Phreatobacter stygius: one gene and its partners. The protein of the gene in region 2 interacts with the protein of the main gene of each other region in a pairwise test. Links are inferred from orthologs where the notes say so. Each region holds a gene or a part of one and is shown on either strand. Other genes may lie near its edges.

Region 1 (4,823 bases), 480 kb from region 2 along the record:
ATAGACGCCGTTCATCAGCCGGAGCGGCTTGAACTGGTCTTCGGTCAGTTCGCCCGACAGCCGGCGCGCCACCTGGTCGCTGAACTCCGCGACGCGCTCGTCGACAAAGGCCTGATCGAATTCATCGTAACGGTACATGGCGGCCTCGAACGTCAGAGATGGGCGTAGGCGTCGGAGGGCAGCGCCACCGTCGGCCCACTGGCGCGGATCAGTTCGCGCAAGGATGCCGGCCGGACGAAACCGCCCTCGCGGACGATCTCGATCAGCACCGGCTCGACAACGACGCAGGCGTCCTGGTCGGCCTGGGCACGGGCCAGGAGGTCGTCGCCCGCCTCGCGGGTCTCGGCGATCTCGGCCTTGCCGACATCGATCGACCAGCTGCCGTCGGCGTGACGGAACACCACGGCGCCGGAGGCGAGTTCATTGGCGGTGACCACCACCGGCTTGAAGACTTTGGGCGCCTTGACGGGTTGCGACATGGTGAGCTCTCAGGCGGCCGCGGCGAGCGGCGTGACGAAGGGTTCGGCATCGGCGAGATCGCCATGGGCGACCGCCTGGCCGATCATGATGAGCACCGGACCGGCGAGGTCGTCGCGGGCGGCGAGCCGCGCCAGTTCGGCGAGCGTCCCGGCAAACAGGCGGCGCCCGGCACGGCCGGCATTCTCGACCGCCACCACCGGCGTCGCGCCGGCAAGGCCGGCGGCGGCGAGACGGGCGACAATGCGATCGGCGACCGACTTGCCCATGTAGACGGCAACGGTTGCGCCATCGGCCGCGAGCTTTTCCCAGCCTTCCGGCTCGGAACCCTCGGCCCCATGGCCGGTGGCAATGATCAGCTGCGAGGCGACACCGCGGAGCGTCAGCGGAATGGCGGCGTCGGCGGCCGCGGCAAGGGCTGCGGTGATGCCCGGCACGATTTCGTAAGCGATGCCGGCGGCGCGCAGAGCCGCGACCTCCTCGCCGGCGCGGCCGAACACCATGGGGTCGCCGGCCTTCAGGCGGACCACCTGCTTGCCCTCGGAACCGAGGCTGACCAGCAGCGCGTCGATCTCGGCCTGACCCACCGAGTGGCGACCCTTGCGCTTGCCGACGGAGATACGCTCGGCATCGCGCCGGCCCATGGCGATCACCGCCTCGGGCACCAGCGCGTCGTGAACGATCACGTCGGCGGTCTGCAGCAGCCGATGGGCGCGCAGCGTCAACAGGTCCTCCGCGCCGGGGCCGGCACCAACCAGAAACACCTTGCCCGGCGGCGCGGCCTCGGCGCGCGCGCCGTCAAGCGCATTGATCGCAATGATCGCGGCCCGCTCGACCTCGCCTGTCAAGGCGACGGCAGCGGCGCGCCCGTCGAACAGGCGGGTCCAGAAATGGCGCCGCCGGCCGGCATCGTGGAGCCGGGCATTGACCGTTTCACGAATGGCTGCGGCGAGATCGCCGAGACGGCCGAAGGCCGGCGGCAACAGCGCCTCGATGGCGGCGCGAACCTTCTGCGCCAGCACCGGCGCGTGACCATCGGTGGAAATCGCAATGGCGATGGGCGCGCGGTCGACGATGGCCGGCACGGCGAAATCGGAAATCTGCGGCCGGTCGACGACATTGACCGGCACGCCGGCGGCACGACCGGTCAGCGCCAGCCGGGCGTCGTCGACGGCATCGCCGGTCGCGACGAACAGCAGCGCGGCACTGGCGAGGCGGCGAGCGTCCGGTTCGGCCGTCACATGCTCGATGCCGTGTTCGACGGCAAAAGCCGCGAGTTCGGCCGACGGCGCCGGCGCGCAGAGCACCAGGCGCGCCTCGGTGCGCACCAGCAGCCGGAGCTTCTGCAGGGCTTGCTCGCCATTGCCGGCCACCACGACAAAACGCGATGCGACGTCATAAGAGATCGGGAAGAACTTAAAACGCGACACGGGACGACCTCACACGCTGGCGACAGGAAAAAGACGCACTGTCTTCAGCGTGACCGAGATCCACTCGCCCTTTTCGACACGTGTCTCCGTCCCCACCTCGATCTCGACCGGCGGCTGACCCTCGGCGAGGTGAATATCGACCCGGCGCGCCGGGCCGGATCGGCGGATGCCGACGACGCGCGCCTTGATCGCCGGAATGCCCGCGGCGGCGATCGTCAGATCGTCCGGCCGGACGAACAGCTCGGCCGGGCCGGATGGCGTACCGATCGGCGCCGAGATGATGCCGACCTCGCCGATCCGCACCGCTCCGTCGCGCACCTCGACCGCCAGCCTGACCGCCTCGCCGATGAAGCCGGCCACGAAGGCGGTCGCCGGATGATCGTAGATCTCGTCCGGCGTGCCGATCTGCTCCAGCTTGCCCTTGTTCAGGATGGCGACCCGGTCGGCCAGTTCGAGCGCTTCGTCCTGGTCGTGGGTGACGAACAAGGTGGTGTGGCCGGTGCGGTCGTGGATTTCGCGCAGCCAGCGGCGCAGATCCCGGCGCACCTGGGCGTCGAGCGCGCCGAACGGCTCGTCGAGCAGCAGCACCTTGGGATCGACGGCAAGCGCGCGGGCGAGCGCGACACGCTGGCGCTGGCCGCCGGACAGCTGGTTGGGAAAGCGCTTTTCAAGGCCGGAAAGCTGGACCAGATCGAGCAGTTCGCCGACACGCCGGCGGATCTCGGCGCGCGCCGGCCGGGTGGCGCGCGGGCGAACCCTCAGGCCATAGGCAATATTGTCGGCGACGTTGAGATGGCGGAACAAGGCATAGTGCTGGAACACGAAGCCGACATTGCGCGCCTGGACCGGCAGGGCGGTGGCATCCTCCTCGTCGAACAGGATGCGGCCGGCATTGGCATGTTCGAGCCCCGCCACCACGCGCAGCAAGGTGGTCTTGCCCGAGCCGGACGGCCCGAGCAGCGCCAGAAGTTCGCCCGGCCGGACGTCGAGGTCGATGCCGGCGAGCGCCGCAGCGCCGCCGCCAAAAGCCTTGATCAGCCCCTGCGCGCGAATGGCGACCGCATGCACACCCTCAGTGCCCACGCGTGCCGGCGAGAGCGTCTCCGTAACGCCATTCGAGGATGGATTTGGCGAAAAGCGTGACAAGGGCGAGCCCGGCGAGAAGCGAAGCGACTGCGAAGGCAGCGACAAAGTTGTACTCATTGTAGAGTATCTCCACGTGGAGAGGCATGGTGTTGGTAAGGCCACGGATATGGCCCGACACGACCGAGACGGCGCCGAACTCGCCCATGGCGCGGGCGTTGCAGAGCAGCACGCCGTAGAGCAGCGCCCATTTGACGTTCGGCAAGGTGATGGTGAGGAAGGTCCGCAAGCCCGATGCACCAAGCGTCAGGGCGGCTTCCTCCTCGCTGGTGCCCTGCTCCTGCATCAGCGGGATGAGTTCGCGGGCGATGAACGGGAAGGTGACGAAAATGGTCGCCAGCACGATGCCCGGCACGGCAAAGATGATCTTGAAGTCGTGGGCGTCGAGGGTTTTGCCAAACAGGCCCTGGGCCCCGAACAGCAGCACATAGATCAGGCCCGAGACGACCGGCGACACCGAGAAGGGCAGGTCGATCAGCGTCACCAGCAGGCTCTTGCCCGGGAATTCGAACTTGGCCACGGCCCAGGCAGCGGCGATGCCGAAGATCAGGTTGGCCGGCACGGCGATCGCCGCGACCGTCAAGGTGAGCTCGATCGCCGACAGCGTGTCCTCGTCGCGAAAGGCCTGGAAGAAGGCCCCGGCGCCGCGCCGGAACGCCTCGGCGAAGACCGCGAACAGCGGCAGCAGGACGAACAGCGCCAGGAAGGCGACGGCCAGGGTGATCAGCACGATGCGCGTCGCCAGGCCCTCGCCGGTCGCGGCTGCGGACGGGCGCGTGGTGCCGAGATCGGAGGTGGTGAGGTCAGACATGACCGAACCTCCGCCGGCTGAACGACTGCAAGAGGTTGATCGCCAGCAGCGCCACGAAGGAAATCGCCAGCATGATGGTCGCGATGGCGGTCGCGCCGGCGTAGTTGAATTCCTCGAGCTGGACGACGATCAGGAGCGGAGCGATCTCCGAGCGGAACGGCATGTTGCCGGCAATGAAGATGACCGAGCCGTATTCGCCGACGGCACGGGCAAAGGCCAGCGCGAAGCCGGTCAGCACCGAGGGCAGCAGCGGCGGAAGAATGACCCGCAGGATGGTCTGCCGGCGATTGGCGCCGAGCGTCGCCGAGGCCTCCTCGATCTCGCGGTCGAGATCGGCCAGCACCGGCTGGACGGTGCGGACGACAAAGGGCAGTCCAATGAAGACCAGCGCGACAAAAATGCCGAGCGGGGTATAGGCGACCTTGATGCCGAGGGGATCGAGCCAGGCGCCAACCCAGCCATTCGGCGCGTAAAGCGCGGCGAGCGCAATGCCGGCAACCGCGGTCGGCAGCGCGAAAGGCAGGTCGACAATGGCATCGAGCACGGCGCGACCGGGGAACGAATAGCGCGTCAGCACCCAGGCGACGATCAGGCCAAAACCCGCGTTCAGGGCCGCGGCGGCAAACGAGATGACGAAGCTGGTCTGGAGCGCCGCCAGCACGCGCGGCGACGAGGCGACGTGCCAGATGCCCTCAAACCCCAGGCCGCTGGCACGCCAGATCAGCACGCCGAGCGGAATGAGGACGATGAGCGACAGGTAGGTGAGGGTGAATCCGAGCGTCAAACCGAAGCCGGGCAAGGCACTCGGCTTCCGCAATTGGAAGGCTCCCGCTGGAAGGGCGGTCGCGGTCATCTCGTCGCGGCTCCGGGCCGGTAGATCTGGTCGAAGGTGGCGCCATCGGCGAAATGGTCGGCATGGGCCTTGGCCCAGCCGCCGAAGACCTGATCGATGGTCACCAGCT
Region 2 (4,637 bases):
CAAGGTGCCGGCCTGATCAGCCCGACTTGCCGGTCTCGTAGCGGAAGCGGAAATCGCAGTGGCTGGCGCCCTGCATGATGGTTTGTGTCCGGTCCAGCTTCAGCTTCTTGTCATAGCCTTCGCAGAAGGTGCCGTCGCGCTGGCATGACAAGAGGTGGCCGATCTCGCCAAGGCCCATGTCCTTGTACATTTCCGAGTAGCGGCAGCGGGTGACATTGAACGCATAGGTGTCGGACGTCTGCCCGACCACCTCGACCTCCAGCGCGCCGCCTTGGGTCCACAACGACTGCATGTCGATGAAGGCCTGGAGCGACGTGCCCTCGGGCGACTGGGCGGCGAAACGCCCGGCCTGTTCCACCGCCGAGCGGCGCACCGCCTCGCCAATGGTGCGCTTGGCCACCTCGATGCCCTGGCTCGCCTTCAGCTCATCATAGACATGCTTGAGGATTTCCGCCTCGATCCGGCGCTTCTCGATCATCGAGAGGCCCTGGGGATGGGCGGCAGGCTTGGTAGCGGCGGATGGGGCGTCGGCCATGGCGGCATTCCTTAGAACAGCTATAAAGTCCAAGGAAAGCATGTTCCGGGCCCCGCGCAAAGCCTAAGCCCGTGCATGCGCGCCGTGCGCAGCGATCGTCAAGATCGCGCGCCTGATCAGGCGATGTTGGCGGCTTCCGGAACCTTGCGCGCGCGCAGCCGCGGCTCGATCACCAGCTTGCGCGGCTCCGGGCCGTAATAGCCGTCCAGATGAACCATCGGCCGAGGCCGGGCGATGATCGAGACGATGCGCTCGAGCAGCGCCTTGCCGGAGATCGGCTTGGCGACGAACTCGTGCACGCCGAGCCGGTTGGCTTCCACCACGCGCCAGCGCTCGAGATGCGAGGTCAGCATGATGATCGGCACGTCGGGCATCGGGAAAGTTGCCGGGTTGCGCACGATGCGCAGCATCTCGGCGCCGTTCAGCATCGGCATTTCCCAGTCGAGAATGACGATATCAGGTGCATGCAGGCGGATATATTCGAGACCCGCCAGACCATCTGCCGCCTCGTGGACGGTCTTGATGCCGATATTGTTGAGGATGTTGCGCACGACCTTGCGCATGAACTGGTTGTCATCGACCACCAGAACATCGACGCTCGACAAGAGCTGTTCGACCTTCTTTGACATCAGACCGTTCATCCTGTCTGCCCCAACGCTTGCACTCAGTGGACGCACCATAGGCGGGCAGCTTTGAACGCCGTTTAAACGGATAGTTCTAATTTTAATGATTGCCGTTCAGCGCGCGGATGGCCGTCGACGACAGCGGCGACTTCAGTCCGTGCAGGAAGATCCAGGCTGGCGGCCGGGCGAAAGGCAGGAGCAGGCCGTCGGTCTCGTTCATTCGGTAGCGGGCGAGCGCCGTGGCGGCAACGCCGGCGGCGGCGCGCAGGCCGGTGCCCGGCCGGTCTACGACGGCGATCGGCAGAAGGCTCGCAATGCCGCGCCAGTTCTGCCAGCGGTGAAACTGGGCGAGATTGTCGGCGCCCATGATCCAGACGAAACGGACTCCCGGGCAGCGAGCTCTCAGCGCCGCGATCGTATCGAAGGTGAAGCGGGTACCGAGCCCGGCCTCGATATCGGTGACATGGATCGCCGGATGGGCGGCAAGCCGCCGCGCCGCGGTCATGCGCTCGGCAAGCGGCGCAAGGCCGCCCTGGGCCTTGAGCGGATTGCCCGGCGTGACCAGCCACCAGACCGCATCCAGCCCGAGGCGCTTCAGCGCCGTCAGCGCGACCAGCCGATGGGCGTCATGCGGCGGATTGAACGAGCCGCCGAACAGGCCAATGCGCATGCCCGCCGCATGAGGCGGCAGGACGAGGCGCGCGCCGCCCCGCCGCAAGCGCGGCGCGATACGGGCGCCAAGTGGCCTCACGGACGCAGCTGTCCCGTGCCGCGCACGCGATATTTGAACGAGGTGAGCTGTTCGACGCCGACCGGGCCACGGGCATGCATCTTGCCGGTGGCGATGCCGATCTCGGCGCCGAAGCCAAACTCGCCGCCATCGGCGAACTGAGTCGAGGCATTGTGCAGCACGATGGCGCTGTCGACCTCGGCGAGGAAACGCTCGGCCGCCGCCGCATCGGCGGTGATGATGGCATCGGTATGGTGTGAGCCGTAACGCTCGATATGGGCAATGGCGTCATCGAGCCCGTCGACCACCTTGACCGCAATGATCGCGTCGAGGAATTCGGTGCCCCAGTCCTCGTCCGTGGCGGCGGTGACACGCGGATCGGCCAGGCCGGTCAGGCTGTCGCCGCGCACCGCGCAGCCGGCGTCGAGCAGGGCCGAGACCAGCGGCTTCAGATGGCTGCCGGTCACGGATCGATCGACCAGCAGCGTCTCGGCGGCACCGCAGACGCCGGTGCGGCGCATCTTGGCATTGACCAGGATGGCTTCGGCCATGGCAAGGTCGGCGCCGGCATGGACATAGACATGGCAATTGCCGTCGAGATGGGCGAAGACCGGCACCCGGGCTTCGGCCTGGACACGAGCGACCAGGCTCCTGCCGCCGCGCGGCACGATGACGTCGACGGTGCCGCCGAGCCCCTGCAGCATCAGGCCGACCGCCGAACGATCGCGGGTCGGCACCAGCGAGACGGCGGCGGCCGGCAGGCCGGCGGCCTCGAGGCCGGCGACGATCGCGGCATGGATCGCCCGCGACGAACGGAAACTGTCGGAGCCGCCACGCAGGATCACCGCGTTGCCCGCCTTCAGGCAGAGCGCACCGGCATCGACCGTGACGTTGGGCCGGCTCTCATAGATCACCCCGATAACGCCGAGAGGCGCCCGTACGCGCTCGAAATGAAGGCCGTTCGGCCGGTCCCATTCGGCCATCACGGCGCCAACAGGGTCGGCGAGATCGCGGACGATCTCGACACCGGCAGCCATCGCCTCGATACGCGTCGGGTTGAGCGTCAGGCGATCGACGAAGGAGGCGGCCAGGCCATCGCGCCGGGCATCGGCAAGGTCGTCGGCATTGGCGGCAAGGATCTGACCCGCCTGCGCGCGGATCGCCCTTGCGATGGCATCGAGGGCGGTATTCTTCTGCCCGGTCGCGGCCAGCGCAAGACGGCGCGCCGCTGCCTTGGCCTCGGCGCCGATCGCCAGCATGACCTGGTCGATGCCCGGCATGGCATCGGCACCCGTCAACGACGGCGAGGTCTGCAACGGTACGATTTGCGTCGGCAAGATCAGGGCCCTCCGGGGGTTTTGCCTAACACGACACCGGCGCCGCGCAAAATGTCGGTTGCGGGGGCAAGACACGCGCGCATTGAACAGCTTTGGTTAACCGGCGCTTAAGAGTTCCGGCCCGATGTAGATGTGGCGGCGATCCGTTTCCCGCAAACCGGCGCGCCATGACCGATGACCTCAATGCCCCGCTCGGGGTCGAGACCAAGCCAGACGCCAGACGGCGGTTCCTGCCGCCGCTGATGCCGATTGCCGCCGGGCTGGTCGGTGCGGCCATCATCATGATTGCCGGCACGGTATTGCTGATCCGCAATCCGCTGGGCGGCGAGCCCCGCGCCATCGCGGCCATCGCCGCGCCCGCGCCACGGGCCGCCGAACCGGTCGAACCACGGCCGACGCCAAATACCACATCGAATGAGGCGGCGGCCGAGGGCGGCACCACCATCAACATCATCGACGGCATGTCGGGGGCCCGTCGCGAGGTGCGCGTCGCGGCGACCCCGGAGTCCGATCGTTCCGCCGGGCTCGATCCGCGCCTGACCGAACGCAGCGCGCAGGGACCCTTGCCACGGGTCGCCAGCGACGGCCGCAAGCCTTCCGAGGCCTATGCCCGTAGCTTCCGCGTGCCGAACGGCCAGCAGGCCGGCCTGCCGCGGGTCGCGATCCTGATCGGCGGCCTCGGCATCAGCCAGAACAGCACCGCCGAAGCGATCACCAAATTGCCCGGCGCCGTGTCGCTGGCCTTTGCGCCCTATGGCGCGGATCTCGAGCGCGTCGTCATGCGCGCCCGCTCCGAGGGCCACGAAGTGTTCCTGCAGGTGCCGATGGAACCCTTCGACTTTCCCGACAATGATCCGGGCCCGCAGACGCTGCTGACCACGCTGTCGGCCGAACGCAATACCGAGCGGCTGCATTGGGCGATGAGCCGGTTCCAGGGGTATGCCGGTGTGGTCAATTACATGGGCGCCAAGTTCACGGCTTCCGAGAACGCACTCGCGCCGATCCTGCGGGAAACCGCCAGGCGCGGCCTGATGGTGGTCGACGACGGCACCAGCCCGCGCAGCCTGGTGCAGCAGATCGCCGGTTCGCTGCAGCAGCCGAGCCTGCGCGGCGACGTCCATCTCGATCGCGTGCCGACGCCGGCCGAACTCGACGCGCAACTGGCCCGGCTGGAGGCGCGCGCCCGCGAGCGCGGCTTCGCGCTCGGCATCGGTTCGGCCCTGCCGGTGACCATCGAGCGCGTGACGCAATGGGCACGCGCCCTGGAAAGTCGCGGATTGATGCTGGTTCCGGTCACCGCGGGCGTGGCGCGCCGGGCGCCGGCTGGTTAATGTTTCGCTAACGCCCTCGCCGCCCCGGACGTCATCATGGCCCGCTTCGAAGACCTGCCCTACCGCCCCTGTGTCGGGGTG
Region 3 (4,623 bases), 1.1 Mb from region 2 along the record:
GCCCGGCACCGAGGTCGGCACGGCGAAGCCGAAATAGGGGTCGCGACGGAAATCGGCACGGTTCAGCGATCCGTCCAGCGCCGAGCGCAGCAGGAGCCGGGTGATCGAGATCGGCATGCGGCGGCCGACGCCATGCTTGCCGCCGGTCCAGCCGGTATTGACCAGCCAGCAATCGACATGGTGCCGGGCGATCAGCTCACGCAGCAGGTTGCCATATTCGGACGGATGGCGCGGCATGAACGGAGCGCCGAAGCAGGTCGAAAAGGTCGGCTGCGGCTCGGTCACGCCCTTTTCGGTGCCGGCGACTTTTGCCGTGAAGCCCGAGAGGAAGTGATACATCGCTTCCGCCGGGGTCAGCTTGGCGATCGGCGGCATGACTCCATAGGCATCCGCCGTCAGCATCACGATGTTCTTCGGGTGGCCGGAGCGGCCGGTTTCCGAGGCATTCGCGATGAAATGCATGGGGTAGGCGACGCGGGTATTTTCGGTCTTCGAGCTGTCGTCGAAATCCGGGATGCGGGTGACCGGGTCGATCACGACATTTTCCATCACCGAGCCGAAGCGCTCGGTGGTTGCATAGATTTCCGGCTCGGCCTCGCGCGACAGCTTGATCGCCTTGGCATAGCAGCCGCCTTCGAAGTTGAAGATGCCGTCCTTGCCCCAGCCATGCTCGTCGTCGCCGATGAGCGTGCGGGTCGCATCGGCCGACAGCGTGGTCTTGCCGGTGCCGGAGAGGCCGAAAAACACCGCGGTATCGCCGTTCGGCCCGACATTGGCCGAACAATGCATCGGCATGACCCCCTGCGGCGGCAGCAGGAAGTTCAGCATGGTGAAGACCGATTTCTTCATCTCGCCGGCATAGCTGGAGCCGCCGATCAGCACGATCTTGCGGGTGAAGTCGCAGGCGATCACGGTTTCCGTGCGCACGCCGTATTTTTTCGGATCGGCCCGGAACGACGGCAGGTCGACGATCGTCATGTCGGGCACGAAGGAGGCAAGCTCGCCGCGCGCCGGCCGGATCAGGAGATTGCGGATGAACAGGTTGTGCCAGGCATATTCGGTGAAGACGCGGGTCTTGATCCGGGTCGCCGGGTCGGCGCCGCCATGCAGGTCCTGGGCGAACAGTTCGCGGCCGGCCGCATGGGCCAGCATGTCCGTCATGAGAAGCTCGAACGCTTCGGGCGACATCGCGCCGTTATTGTCCCACCATACCGTCTTGTCGGTGGTGGCGTCGCGGACGATGAACTTGTCCTTGGGCGAACGTCCGGTGTGCTGGCCGGTCTCGGCGACCAGCGGCCCGCCGGCCGAGAGTTTGGCTTCGCCGCGGGCGATCGCTTCTTCGACCAGTTGCGGTTCGAGATAGTTCCAGTGGATCGCCTTGAGCCCCGAAAAGCCGAAAGCGTCGGCTCCGTGCGCCTTATTCCAGGTTCCGGTCTGATTCACGGAAGTCCTCCCTTGAGCCCCTGCGTTTTCCGCCACGCTAGAGCAGTATGGTGTTCCCAAGACGGGGGTCACGAAAGATGGCGCTTCCCCTAATCCAAAGGCTCCTGGCCGGCAAGTGCAACCGATGGCAGAGGCCTAAGTTCCAAGTCCAATCCTGCGCCGGAATGACCGCGCAGGCGAGCCTGGGTCGTTGAAGCGCTTGCCAAGGCGGCCGCCGCGCGGCAGAGACGCGCGATGAAGCCGGTTTCGAACCCATCCGACCGCAGTTTGCGCTCTGCCGACGATCTGGTCGAGGCGCGACTTGTCGCGCCGGCGCGCCGGCGCGAGGTCGAGCTGGTGGCCGGGCGCTATGCGGTGGCGCTGACGCCCGCCGTGGCCGGCCTGATCGACCGAACCGATGCGCATGACCCGATCGCGGCGCAATTCGTACCTGATATCCGCGAGCTCGACCGGCAGGCGGTCGAGCGCGACGACCCGATCGGCGATCAGGCCTATTCGCCGGTCGAGGGCATCGTCCATCGCTACCCCGACCGGGTTCTCTTGAAGATCGTCCATGTCTGCCCGGTCTATTGCCGCTTCTGCTTCCGGCGCGAAATGGTCGGCCCGAAAGGCATGGGCAATCTGTCGCCGGCGGCGCTGGCCGAGGCGCTCGCCTATGTCGCGGCCCGGCCGGCGATCTTCGAGGTGATCCTGACCGGCGGCGATCCCTTCATGCTGTCGGCCAGGCGGGTTCGCGCGGTGACGCGGGCGCTTGCCGCCATCCCGCATGTCAAGGTCATCCGCTGGCATACCCGTGTGCCGGTGGTCGATCCTGCCCGTATCACGGCGGATTTCGCCCGGGCCTTGCGGGCGCCGGGCAAGGCTGTCTATGTCGCCGTTCACGCCAACCATCCGCGCGAATTCAGCGCCGGGGCCGAAGCCGCGCTCGGCCTGCTCGCCGATGCCGGCATCGCCTTGGTCAGCCAGAGCGTGCTGTTGAAGGGCATCAATGACGATGCCGAGACGATGGCGGCGCTGATGCGCGCCTTCCTGGCCAACCGGGTCAAGCCCTATTACCTGCACCAGGCCGATCTGGCACCCGGGACCGGGCATTTCCGCACCACGATCGCCGAAGGCCAGGCCTTGATGCGCCAGTTGCGCGGCCGCTTGTCCGGCCTCGCCCAGCCGACCTATGTGCTCGATATTCCCGGCGGCGAAGGCAAGGTGCCGCTCGGGCCGGACTATTCGGGGGCCGGCGAGGTGACCGACTATCGCGGCGGCCGCCACAGCTATCCACCGGCCGACGACTGAGGAGACCTGATCAGATGGATGTGAAGGACAGCAATGGCGCCATCCTGAAGGACGGCGACACGGTGACCCTGATCAAGGATCTGAAGGTCAAAGGGACCTCGGTCACCCTGAAGCGCGGCACCGTGGTCAAGGGCATCCGGCTGACCGACAACGAGGACGAGGTGGAGTGCCGGGTCGACAAGGTCAAAGGGCTGGTGCTCAGGACCGAGTTCCTCAAGAAGGCCTGATCAGCCTCACTCGGCGATCGGCACCCGGCTTTCGACCGTGATGGCTTCGGGCGTCAGCCGGCAGCGATAGGCCAGCATCTCGACACCGCGGTCTCGCGCCCGGTCGAAGGCGCGGCCATAGGCCGGGTCGATGTCGCGGGCGAGCGCGAAACGGTCGGCGCCGCCATATTGGATCAGGAAGACCATGACGGCCCGCGCGCCGGCCTCGACCTGCTCGCCGAGCTCCTCCAGATGTTTGGCGCCGCGCGCGGTCACCGAGTCGGGGAATTCGGCGAGGCCCGGCCGGCGCATCAGATGAACGTTTTTCACCTCGACATAGCAGGGCGGCCGGCCATCGGCGGTCAGCAGCATGTCGACGCGCGAATTCCGGCCATAAGCGACCTCCGGGCGGAGCGCCTCATAACCTGACAGTTCGGCAATGGTGCCGTCGAGGATGGCGGCGGCGACAAGGCCGTTGGGATGGCCGGTATTGATGCCGACCATCTCGACGCCGCGGCCGAAATCGATCTCGGCGAGCTCCCAGGAATGGCTGAGCTTGCGTGCCGGATTGCTCGATTTCGACAGCCAGACCCTGGCTCCCGGCACGTTCAGCCCGAGCATCGAGCCCGGATTGGCGCAATGCACGGTCATCGCCTCGCCGGTGTCGAGCACGACATCGGCGAGGAAGCGCTTGTAGCGCAGGACCAGACGGCCGGGGATCAATGGCGAGGCAAAACGCATCCCTTTTCACTCAAGGGACGTTGCCGCCCAGTTCGTCATCGACATGGGCGCGGACGATTTCCTCGAAACTGTTCTCCGCACTGAAGCCCAAGCTGGTGGCACGCGCCGCATTGAACCGTTGCGGCCAGCCCGAGACGATCTTGATGATCACCGGATCGGGTTCGCGCCGCACCAGCTTCAAGGCCTTGTCGCCGCCGATCTTGCGCAGCGCGTCGAGCTCTTCGCCAATGGTCGCGGCGACGCCGGGCATGGTCAGGTTGCGGCGCCAGCCGAGCGGCTCGAGATTCATCGTCGCGGCATGAATGAGGAAACCGACCGCCGAACGCGGGCTGGCATGCCAATGCATTACGTCGTCGCCCACCGGCAGGATCGCTTCCTGGCCGGCCAGTGGCTCGCGGATGATGTTGGAGAAGAAGCCGGAGGCCGCCTTGTTGGGCTTGCCGGGGCGCACGCAGATGGTCGGCAGGCGGATGCCGATGCCGTCGAGAAAGCCCTTGCGCGAATAGTCGGTGAGCAGGAGCTCGCCGATCGCCTTCTGGGTGCCGTAGCTGGTCAGCGGGGTGTGGAAGAACTCGTCGTCGATCACCGCGTGGAACGGCGCGCCGTAGACCGCGATGGAGGAGGTGAACACCACGCGCGGATGATAGGGCGCGCGCAAGCCCTCCTGACGGATCGCCTCGTAGAGCTGGCGGGTGCCGTCGAGATTGATCCGGTAGCCCTTGTCGAAATCGGCCTCGGCCTCGCCCGACACGATGGCCGCGAGGTGGAAGATGACATCGGGACGTGCGCCGATCATCGGGCCGGCGGTGTTGGGCGCCGAGATATCGCTCGCCCAGGCGGTCACCCGGCCAGGGAAGGCCGTCGGTTTTTCCGGTGCCACGACATCGACCAGCGACAGGGCGGTGATCGGCTTGCCGGCGAGCTGGCCGTCGGCGACGAGACG

The links.
Region 1: the proteins of E8M01_RS15145 (region 2) and E8M01_RS12745 interact in binary tests that used the Escherichia coli proteins (3 or more experiments, as listed by UniProt). The link is inferred for Phreatobacter stygius from one-to-one orthologs.
Region 3: the proteins of E8M01_RS15145 (region 2) and sfsA interact in binary tests that used the Escherichia coli proteins (3 or more experiments, as listed by UniProt). The link is inferred for Phreatobacter stygius from one-to-one orthologs.

Annotation. Positions count from the first base shown.
Region 1 is NZ_CP039690.1:2,761,511-2,766,333, reverse strand. The notes cover bases 954-3,953. They hold E8M01_RS12745 (sulfate/molybdate ABC transporter ATP-binding protein), read right to left. Parts: upstream 2,991-3,953; coding sequence 1,917-2,990; downstream 954-1,916. Other genes in these bases: cysT (sulfate ABC transporter permease subunit CysT), read right to left, coding at 3,854-3,953; cysW (sulfate ABC transporter permease subunit CysW), read right to left, coding at 2,980-3,861; cysG (siroheme synthase CysG), read right to left, coding at 954-1,907. In the rest of the region: E8M01_RS12760 (nitrite/sulfite reductase), read right to left, coding at 1-138; E8M01_RS12755 (DUF2849 domain-containing protein), read right to left, coding at 153-479; more of cysG, read right to left, coding at 489-953; more of cysT, read right to left, coding at 3,954-4,714; E8M01_RS12730 (sulfate ABC transporter substrate-binding protein), read right to left, coding at 4,711-4,823. UniProt on the Escherichia coli protein: Part of the ABC transporter complex CysAWTP involved in sulfate/thiosulfate import. Responsible for energy coupling to the transport system.
Region 2 is NZ_CP039690.1:3,242,397-3,247,033, reverse strand. What follows is about bases 1,038-3,851. They hold E8M01_RS15145 (glutamate-5-semialdehyde dehydrogenase), read right to left. Parts: upstream 3,169-3,851; coding sequence 1,906-3,168; downstream 1,038-1,905. Other genes in these bases: E8M01_RS15140 (divergent polysaccharide deacetylase family protein), read left to right, coding at 3,393-3,851; E8M01_RS15150 (nicotinate-nucleotide adenylyltransferase), read right to left, coding at 1,259-1,909; E8M01_RS15155 (response regulator), read right to left, coding at 1,038-1,164. In the rest of the region: E8M01_RS15165 (DUF1993 domain-containing protein), read left to right, coding at 1-16; E8M01_RS15160 (L-2-amino-thiazoline-4-carboxylic acid hydrolase), read right to left, coding at 17-535; more of E8M01_RS15155, read right to left, coding at 652-1,037; more of E8M01_RS15140, read left to right, coding at 3,852-4,556; E8M01_RS15135 (RNA pyrophosphohydrolase), read left to right, coding at 4,593-4,637. UniProt on the Escherichia coli protein: Catalyzes the NADPH-dependent reduction of L-glutamate 5-phosphate into L-glutamate 5-semialdehyde and phosphate. The product spontaneously undergoes cyclization to form 1-pyrroline-5-carboxylate.
Region 3 is NZ_CP039690.1:2,131,676-2,136,298, reverse strand. Bases 1,824-4,623 are described here. They hold sfsA (DNA/RNA nuclease SfsA), read right to left. Parts: upstream 3,681-4,623; coding sequence 2,967-3,680; downstream 1,824-2,966. Other genes in these bases: denD (D-erythronate dehydrogenase), read right to left, coding at 3,691-4,623; E8M01_RS09715 (alkylphosphonate utilization protein), read left to right, coding at 2,748-2,960; E8M01_RS09720 (lysine-2,3-aminomutase-like protein), read left to right, coding at 1,824-2,733. In the rest of the region: E8M01_RS09725 (phosphoenolpyruvate carboxykinase), read right to left, coding at 1-1,443; more of E8M01_RS09720, read left to right, coding at 1,678-1,823. UniProt on the Escherichia coli protein: Binds to DNA non-specifically. Could be a regulatory factor involved in maltose metabolism.